Regions from separate parts of the Streptomyces sp. NPDC059248 genome, predicted to be linked through region 2. Evidence: riboswitches for the same ligand, from Rfam matches in the RefSeq annotation. Region 2 holds a riboswitch; each other region holds the start of a gene.
What was found. Region 2 has a riboswitch for cobalamin ahead of ACFXG1_RS20730 (cobalamin biosynthesis protein). Riboswitches for the same ligand answer to the same signal wherever they lie in the genome.
Positions count from the first base shown of each region.

Region 1: another riboswitch for cobalamin. It lies ahead of metE (5-methyltetrahydropteroyltriglutamate--homocysteine S-methyltransferase); the one in region 2 lies ahead of ACFXG1_RS20730 (cobalamin biosynthesis protein).
Region 3: another riboswitch for cobalamin. It lies ahead of ACFXG1_RS05485 (prenyltransferase/squalene oxidase repeat-containing protein); the one in region 2 lies ahead of ACFXG1_RS20730 (cobalamin biosynthesis protein).
Region 4: another riboswitch for cobalamin. It lies ahead of ACFXG1_RS02310 (ABC transporter substrate-binding protein); the one in region 2 lies ahead of ACFXG1_RS20730 (cobalamin biosynthesis protein).

Region 1 covers NZ_JBHYZV010000131.1:1,438-3,629, forward strand. Annotated here, with positions in the region: gene metE (5-methyltetrahydropteroyltriglutamate--homocysteine S-methyltransferase) at 1-963, opposite strand, end outside; cobalamin riboswitch at 1,131-1,356, opposite strand; gene ACFXG1_RS32030 (S8 family serine peptidase) at 1,537-2,192, opposite strand, start outside.
Region 2 covers NZ_JBHYZV010000047.1:16,752-18,943, reverse strand. Annotated here, with positions in the region: gene ACFXG1_RS20740 (anion permease) at 1-601, shown strand, start outside; gene ACFXG1_RS20735 (hypothetical protein) at 614-835, shown strand; cobalamin riboswitch at 1,007-1,138, shown strand; gene ACFXG1_RS20730 (cobalamin biosynthesis protein) at 1,356-2,192, shown strand, end outside.
Region 3 covers NZ_JBHYZV010000008.1:57,470-59,661, reverse strand. Annotated here, with positions in the region: gene ACFXG1_RS05490 (hypothetical protein) at 1-550, opposite strand, end outside; cobalamin riboswitch at 675-749, opposite strand; cobalamin riboswitch at 860-989, shown strand; gene ACFXG1_RS05485 (prenyltransferase/squalene oxidase repeat-containing protein) at 1,220-2,192, shown strand, end outside.
Region 4 covers NZ_JBHYZV010000003.1:95,324-97,515, reverse strand. Annotated here, with positions in the region: gene ACFXG1_RS02320 (amino acid permease) at 1-379, shown strand, start outside; gene ACFXG1_RS02315 (Mov34/MPN/PAD-1 family protein) at 482-904, shown strand; cobalamin riboswitch at 910-1,058, shown strand; gene ACFXG1_RS02310 (ABC transporter substrate-binding protein) at 1,097-2,113, shown strand; gene ACFXG1_RS02305 (FecCD family ABC transporter permease) at 2,110-2,192, shown strand, end outside.

The DNA of each region.
Region 1 (2,192 bases), on a different contig from region 2:
CGTACCGAGCGTCGACAGCGCCCGCTCCAGATCGGCGGCCCAGATGTTGCGGCCGTCGACGACGCCCGCCACCAGCCGCCTGCCCGGCAGTCCGCCGACGGAGGCCAGCGCCGCGAGATTCGCCGCCGCGGGTCCCGTGAAGTCCAGCGCCAGACCCTCGACCGGGGAGTCGGCCAGGATGGGCAGCGCCACGCCGAGCCGGTCGAAGTAGGAAGCGACCAGCAGCTTCGGCCGGTCCGTGAGCCCGCCGAGCAGGGCGTACGCCCGGGCCGTGGCGGCCAGTTCGTCCAGGCTGCGGTCCGAGACGAGCGCCGGTTCGTCCAGCTGGACCCAGGCGGCGCCGGCCGCCCGCAGATCGGCCAGGACCTCCGCGTACACGGGCAGCAGCCGGTCCAGCAGCGACAGCGGTTCGAATCCGGCGGGCGCGCCGGGGGCCGCCTTCGCGAGCAGGAGGTAGGTGACCGGGCCGACCAGTACCGGGCGGCCCGTCAGGCCGAGCGCGGCGGCCTCCCGGAACGCGCCGACCTGCGCGGCGGAGTCGGCCGTGAACACGGTGTCGGGCCCCAGCTCCGGCACCAGATAGTGGTAATTCGTATCGAACCACTTCGTCATCTCCAGCGGCGCGGCCTCCTGTGTGCCGCGGGCCATGGCGAAGTAGCCGTCGAGCGGGTCGGCGGCGACCGCCGCGCGATGCCGGGCGGGGATCGCGCCCACCATCACGGTGGTGTCGAGGACGTGGTCGTAGTACGAGAAGTCGCCCGTCGGCACCTCGGCGATGCCCGCGTCCGCGAGCGACCGCCAGTTCGCGGCGCGCAGCGCGACGGCCGTGCGACGCAGTTCGGCCGCGGTGACACGGCCCTTCCAGTAGCCTTCGACGGCCTTCTTCAGCTCCCGGTCCGCCCCCTGACGGGGGTAGCCGTACACGGTGGACCGTGCTGCCGCGGCTGCGGACTTCGTGGTCACGGAACTCTCCTTCGCGAGTCTTCTCCTGTGAGTCCCGGTGACGGGACGAGAACGCGAAGGGACGACACGGCGGACGGGTGCCGCCCGGCGCGTCCGTACGCGCCGCGGCCCCGCCGCTCATTCGTCGCCGACCCGCCCTCGAGGTCACCGGAAGACCGTGCGCGCACCGGCGCACACGGACGACGGGCAGGTCTTCGGACTCACGGGCACGTCCACCGGTCTCCCGGCGGGCACCTACTGGCCGTCGCTTCCCGGGTCCGTCACGGACCCAGTGCGTATGACGGCGGTCGTTCCCACTCACCGCTGCGGGGCAGTCCCGGATTCCCACCGGGTTCCCTCTTACGACGCCTCCCGTCCGGCTGACGGGGGCGAACCAGTCGTACGTGTCACCCTACGGCACACCGGCCCCGGCCCGAGCGAATCCTCCCCGGCCCGAACCGGCGACGGCCCGCCGGATTCCCCGAGGGGACCCGACGGGCCGTCGTGTTGTCGTGCGGTCGTGCGGTCGTACCGGATGACGACCGGTCACCCCGGTGGTGGGGCGTCGGAGGTCCGGTGATCAGCCGGTCGTCGTCACCGGGCCGCGCGCGCCGGCGGCGCCAGGTCCGGCCGGTCCGTCACCCGGAGGGCGTTGACCAGCGGCTTGGCGTATCCGCCCCGGGCCACGAAGCGGACGTTCAGCGTGCCGTCGGTGACCGTCACCGTATAGGCGCGCTGGACCGCCGCGTACGATCCCGCCTCCAGGGCGATGTCGAGGGCGGGCAGGACCTGGACGCCCTCGGCGAGTACGTCGAAGACCCGCTTGTCGGGCCGGGTCGACGACAGTTCGGCGAAGCCGAGTTCCACCGTGTAGACCCCGTTGGGCACCCCGTCGAAGCGGTACTCGTACATGCCCTCACGGGCCGTGCGGAACAGCCCCGGGTCGTCGGTGCCGGAGACCGCGCGACCGGTGGAGCGGGTCGCGGACGCGCCCTGGTAGCCGTACGAGCCGTTCGTATACGCCCGGTCCGGGGTCCAGGTGTCGCCGAGTACGTCGACCGACGACGTCCGGGCGCCGGTGTCGAGCGCCGCCCGGTAGCGCGGCACGACGACCGTGACGGGTACCGAGAGCACCGGCGAGCGTCCACTCCGGGACTCGATCCTGACCGCGGACGTCAGGACCGTGCCGGGGGCGAGACCCGCGGTGTCCACGGTGATCGTGAGCGGTGTCCTCGCCCCGGTGGCGAGTT
Region 2 (2,192 bases):
CGGAGGCTGGCGCATCATCCGCACCATGGGCAAGGGCCTCACCGACCTCCAGCCGCAGCAGGGCTTCGCCGCCCAGACCAGCGCCGCGACGGTCATCCTGGCCTCCTCGAACCTCGGCTTCTCCCTCTCCACCACGCACTCCTGCTCCGGCGCCGTCATGGGCGCCGGCCTGGGCCGCAAGGGCGGTGTGGTCCGCTGGTCCACCGCCACCCGGATGTTCGTCGCCTGGGGTCTGACCCTGCCGGCCGCCGGTCTGGTCGCCGCCGCCTCCGAGTTCGTCACCAAGCAGGGTGACTGGGGCGTCGCCGCCGTCGCGGTCTTCCTCGTGGCCTCCTCCGCCGCGATCTGGGTGATCTCGCGCCGCCAGGTCGTCGACCACACCAATGTGAACGACGTCGAGGACGGGACCGCCGCCTCCGACGGCGACTCCACGGACTCCCCCGGTGTCGTCACCACCGCCATGGCGGCCGTCACCCCGCCGCCCGCCGGTGTCGTCGAGCACGACGAACTGAAGACCACCATCCCCTCCTCCCCCACCTCCACCCCTTCTCCCGCGCCGTCGGCCCCCGAGACCGGTCCGGCCAGCCCGGCCGCGGTGTAAGGACAGATCACCATGAAAATCGACTGGGAAGCCCTCGGCTCCGTCTTCGGTGTCAGCCTCGTCGGCACCGTGTTCCTCGTGGGCCTGTTCGCCCTCGGAGTCATCGGCCTGACCAAGCAGGACGCCGCCGCGGCCAACGGGGGCTCCGCGCCCCTGGCCCGTACCGGCGCCTATGCCTGCTTCACGCTCTGCACGCTGGCCGTGGCGTACGGGATCTACCTGATCATCACCTGATCCCCCGCCCCGACCTGCTCGGTGCCCGGCCGTCCCCACGGCCGCGGTGAGCCGGGTCCGACACCCTCGCGGGTCGGGCCCGGCTCTTCGCGTATCCGGCTCCCGAACCGGGGATGTGGCTCTGCGCACACTGCTCCGTCGCAGGTCAGGGGCGAGTTGACGGCCGTTCTCACCCCGTGGTGGACTGCCGGGGCCACTACGGAGGCAGCAGAGGAAGCCGGTGCGAATCCGGCGCGGTCCCGCCACTGTCACCGGGGAGTACGTCCCCGGGAGCCAGGAACTCTCGCCGCCGTTTCACGTCGAACCAGGGCGCGGACACCCTGAGTGAGGACAATTCGCCATGCGCGGCATCGTCTCGGCCCCCGCTCACGGGAGCGCGTCGCGGTCCCTCCGGGGTCCGCTGAATCCTTCCGGCACGCATCGCTCACCGTCCCCTCCGGCCCCCCTCCGCCTTTCGCCGACCGGTCCCGGACCAGCTCCCGCCGCCGGCTCTCCGGCCGTCTCCCACGGGCGCTGAGCGATGCGTGCCGACCGGGTCTTCGCGTACGGCGCCACGGCCGGCCTCCTCGGCGACCTGCTGCTCGGCGACCCGCGCCGGGGCCACCCCGTGGCCGCCTTCGGGCGGGCCGCGGGCGCTGCCGAGCGCCTGCTGTGGCGTGACCACCGCGGCTGGGGCGCCCTCTACGCCGCCGCATGCGCGGGCGGCGCCGTCGCCGTGGCCGCCGTGGCGGCGCGTGCGGCGCGCCGGGAGCCCGCCGCGGCCGTGGCCCTGACCGCCGCCGCCACCTGGGCCGTCGTCGGGGGTACGTCCCTCGCCCGGGAGGCCCGGGCGGTGGGCGACGCGCTGGCCGCGGGCGACCTGGAGGCCGCCAGGGAGCGGCTGCCGCATCTGTGCGGGCGGGATCCCCAGGCGCTGGACGGGCCGGAGATCGCCCGTGCCGTGGTCGAATCCGTCGCCGAGAACACCTCCGACGCGGTGGTCGGCGCCCTGGTGTGGGGCGCGGTGGCGGGAGTGCCCGGTCTGGTCGGGTTCCGCGCGGCCAACACGCTGGACGCGATGGTGGGGCACCGTTCGCCCCGGTACCGCAGGTTCGGCTGGGCCGCGGCCCGGCTCGACGACCTGGTCGGCGCGCCGGGCGCCCGGCTGACGGCGGCCCTCGCCGTGGTCGCGGGCGGCGACGCGCGGGGTGCCGTACGGGCCTGGCGGGCGGACGCGCACGGGCATCCCAGCCCCAACGCGGGTCCGGTCGAGGCGTCGTTCGCCGGGGCTCTCGGCGTCCGGCTCGGGGGCACGCTGGCCTACGGCGGCCGGGTCGAGCACCGGGCCGTGCTGAACGGCGGGGCGCGGCCGGTCGCC
Region 3 (2,192 bases), on a different contig from region 2:
GGGCGAGGCCCGCGAAGACGGTGCCGTTGAAGTTGCCGGAGGGGCCGAAGTATCCGGGCTCCGCGGTCTGCCAGTAGCGGTGGATGTCGGCGATCAGATTGCGGGAGGCGGAGACGCGGGCCGGGTCGATGCCGGCGGCGTAGGCGTTGAGGGTGCCGCGTTCGTAGTCGGTGACATAGGGGGTCGCCGACGGCCAGCCCGGGGTGGCGAGCAGATTGCGGTAGACGGTGCGGGCGTTCTTGGTGGTGTCGCCGCCGGGGGCGACGTCGGCGGGGGCGGTTCCGGCGGCGGCGAAGGCGCTGAACGCCCACTCGTTGGAGAGTCCGGAGCCGGCGTAGGAGCCGTCCGCGGCCTGGAGGGTCTTGAGGTAGGCGACGCCGTTCGTCTTCGACGCGGCGATCTGCGCCGGGGTGGAGGTGGCGGACGCGGTGGGCGTACCGAGCGCGAGGGTGAGGGCGACGGCGGCCGCGGGGACGGCGAGCGCGCGCGGCCGGAGCCGCCGGATACGGGGCGCCGCGGTGCCGGTGCCGGTGCCGGGGGTACGGGACATATGGCCTGCTCCTTGGTGGGGGACGCCGGCCGGTCCGCGCCACCGCGGCCCGTCGGGGCTCGGGGGGCGTCGGGCCGCCGTCCGAACGCGAGGTAACGGCTTCCTGGATGGTGCGTCGCCGCATGGGCATTCGGACTCGGTACGGCTCCCGCCGTCCCACACCGTTGCGCGTCAGTCCCGGATTCGCACCGGATTCCCCCATGTGACAGCCCTGGACGGTACCCGAGGGTCAACAACCGCGCCACCGGCCGCGTTTCGGCCCCGCAAAGGTTTCCCGGGAGGGGGCGGGGCCGTCTTGACGGTCTCTTCGGCCACATGTTCCACTGCGGCTGATACACGCTCATCCCCAGGGGAAGCCGGTGCGAATCCGGCGCTGACCCGCAACCGTGGGCCCGCCGTACGGCGGGCGAGCCGGACTGCCTGGGGTGGGTGCTCTTTTCTGCGAGAAGCGCCGTCGAGGACTACGGCGTGGTCGACCGGCTCCACCGGCGTCTGTGCCGTGCCGTGGGGCCGCCCGCCACGTGTCGGGCCCGCGCGGACGAACGAGGGGCCGTGGTGGGGACGTACCGACGCTCGATTCAGCGCGCCGACCGGTGGTGGAGAACCCGGCGGCACGGCCGTGGCCGCCCGGGGGCGCCTGTCGCCGTACGCGGCCCGGCTCTGTCCGGAGTGTCCGTCCTGACCGCGGTGTTCCTGCTCGTCCAGGGCGCGGTGTACGCCGCCGCTCCCCCGGCGGCCGCCGAGGCGCCCGAGAAGTGCACCTCCACGAAGGGGTCGGTCGTCGCCGTCGACTTCGGCGCGTTCGACGGGCCGGTCGTCCGGGGCTGCGACACGACCCCCACCACGGGCTTCGAACTGCTGCGGACCGGCGGGTTCACCACGGCCGGGACCCAGCACGACGGCGACGCGTTCATCTGCCGGATCGGCCACCCCTCGGCGCCCGACGGCAAGCAGTATCCGACGCCCGACCGGGAGAAGTGCCTCGAAACCCCGCCCGCCCAGGCGTACTGGTCGTACTGGGTCGCGGCGCGCGGTGACAAGGACTGGCGGTACAGCGATCTGGGCGCCAAGTCGCGGCGGCTGAAGCCGGGCGATGTGGACGCCTGGGTCTTCGGCGCCACGCAGATCGGCGGCGCGGGCGGGAAGCCGTCCTTCACACCGGACCAGGTGCGGGCGGGCATCGGGGCGGACGAGGTACGCACCCGGGCCGCGGGCGCCTGGGCGCAGCGGCTGCTCGTCGACGGCGAGCGGGTGGAGCTGGAGCCGGGCCGGGCCAGTGATCTGCTGACCACCGAGGCGGCGTACGCGCTGGCGGCGACGGTCGGGAAGAGCGGTGTGCTGGACCGGGTCTCGGGGTATCTGCGCTCCCGGGTCACCGACTACGCGTATCCGCGGGGCGCGGACCAGGGCCCGGATCCCGAGGCCGCCGCCCGGCTCGCCCTGCTTGCGGAGATCACCGGGAAGGACCCCGCGGACTACGGCGGCCACGATCTGCCGCGCGATCTGCTGGCGGCCGTCTGCCCCCGGCACACCGATGGGAGCCCGCTGCCGGGCTGTTCGGCCGAGGGCGACTTCCGGCACGCCGGGACCACCGAGGCCCAGGTGCTGGCGTTGCTCGCCCTGATACGGGCCGGGGCCGAGC
Region 4 (2,192 bases), on a different contig from region 2:
CACGACCTTCTCCGCGGGCCTGATGCTGATCGGTGTCTGGATCAACTACCAGTGGCCCGGCGACGCCTTCCACAAGATCGTCTCCTTTGCCACGATCTCCGGTATGTGGGCCTGGGTCATGATCCTGGTCAGCCATATCCGCTACCGCGCCAAGGTCGCTCGCGGCGAGGTCGCCGAGTCCTCCTTCAAGGCGCCCGGCGCGCCCTGGACGAGCTGGTTCGCCCTGGCCTTCATCGGCCTGGTGATCGTGCTGATGGGCATCGACAAGGACGCCAGGATCTCCTTGTACGTGGCCCCGCTCTGGGCCCTCGTCCTGCTGGTCTCGTATCTCGTCCTGCGGGCGAAGAACCCGGACGGCGCGGCCTTCGCCAAGCGCTGAGCCGTCCGGCCGTCCGGTATGCGAGAAGGGCCGGTCCGTATCGCGGCACGATACGGACCGGCCCTTCCGCCGTCCGGACGGCCCCCGCTTATCCTGATCCGCATGCTGACCCTGACCCAGGACCTCTACGACCGGATCGTCGCGCACTCCAGGGCCGACCACCCCGACGAGGCGTGCGGCGTGGTCGCGGGCCCCGAGGGCAGCGACCGGCCGGAACGATTCATCCCGATGCTCAACGCGGCCAGGTCGCCCACGTTCTACGAGTTCGACTCCGGCGATCTGCTGAAGCTGTACCGCGAGATGGACGACAACGGCGAGGAGCCGGTGATCGTCTACCACTCGCACACGGCGACCGAGGCGTATCCGTCCCGTACCGACATCACCTACGCCAACGAGCCCGGCGCGCACTACGTCCTGGTCTCCACGGCGGACTCCGACGCGGCCGGGCCGTTCCAGTTCCGCTCGTTCCGGATCGTGAACGGAGAGGTCACGGAGGAGGAGATCCGGGTCGTCAAGGCATACTGACCCGGCAGCTTCAATTCCATACGGGGCGGTGGGACCCAGGAAGCCGGTGCGAATCCGGTGCGGTCCCGCCACTGTGAACCGGTCGTTGACACGTGCCTACCAGCCCATGTCCGCGGCCGTCAGCCAGGAACTGACCCATCGCCCTCTTCCACCACCCAGGGGACGCGGAAATCCCCGGAGGAGGCCATCAGCATGTCCGGACGCCCGTCCCGCCGCCGTACCCTCATAGCCGGTACGGCAGCGGCGCTGCTCCCCCTTGTCCTCACCGCTTGCGGCGGTTCGGATTCCGGTTCCGGTTCCAAGTCCGGCTCCGACGCGGGGAAGACCGGTGCCTCGGCCGCCGGGTTCCCGTACACCGTCGACAACTGCGGTGTGAAGACCACGTACAAGGCGCCCCCGGAGCGGGTCGTCACGATGAACCAGCACGTCACCGAGATCATGCTGGAGCTGGGCCTGGAGAAGTCCCTCGTCGGCACCGCCTATCTCGACGACAAGGTGCTCCCGCGTTACGCGAAGGCGTACGAGTCGGTCCCCGTGATCGCCAAGGAGTATCCCTCCAAGGAGAAGCTCCTCGCCGCGAACCCCGACTTCGTCTACGGCGGTTACGCCAGCGCCTTCGAGGCCAAGGACGGCCGGACCCGCGAGGAGCTGAAGAAGTCCGGTATCGACTCCCGGCTCAATCTGGAGTACTGCACCGAGAAGCGGACGACCCTCGACGACGTCTACCGCGAGATCGACGAGGTCGGCCGCACCTTCGGCGTCCGCGACCGGGCCGAGAAGTGGATCGCCGCTTCCAGGTCGACGGTCGCGAAGACCGCGGCCGGGCTGAAGAAGACGCAGGCCGCACCGGTGCCCGTGTTCGTCTACGACAGCGGCGACAAGACCGCGTTCACCGTCGGCGGCAAGGGCATCGGCAACGAGCTGATCGCCCGCGCGGGCGGCCGGAACGTCTTCGCCGACATCCCCAAGAGCTTCGGCGACGCGACCTGGGAGCAGGTCGTGGCCCGTAAGCCCGAGGTGATCGTGATCTACGACTACGGCGCCACGAGCCTCGAACAGAAGAAGCAGCGGCTGCTGGAGGACCCGGCGCTGAAGGACGTCCCGGCGATCAAGAACAAGAAGTTCGCCGTCCTGCCGCTCTCGGACGCGGTCGTCGGCGTCCGCGCGCCGGACGCGATCGCCAAGCTGGCCCCGCAGCTCACCCGATGACGCCCGCGGCACCGGACGGGCCCGGCCCGTCCCCGGCCCCGGTCCCGGGGGCGGCGGCCGTACCCGGTCCCCGCGCCCC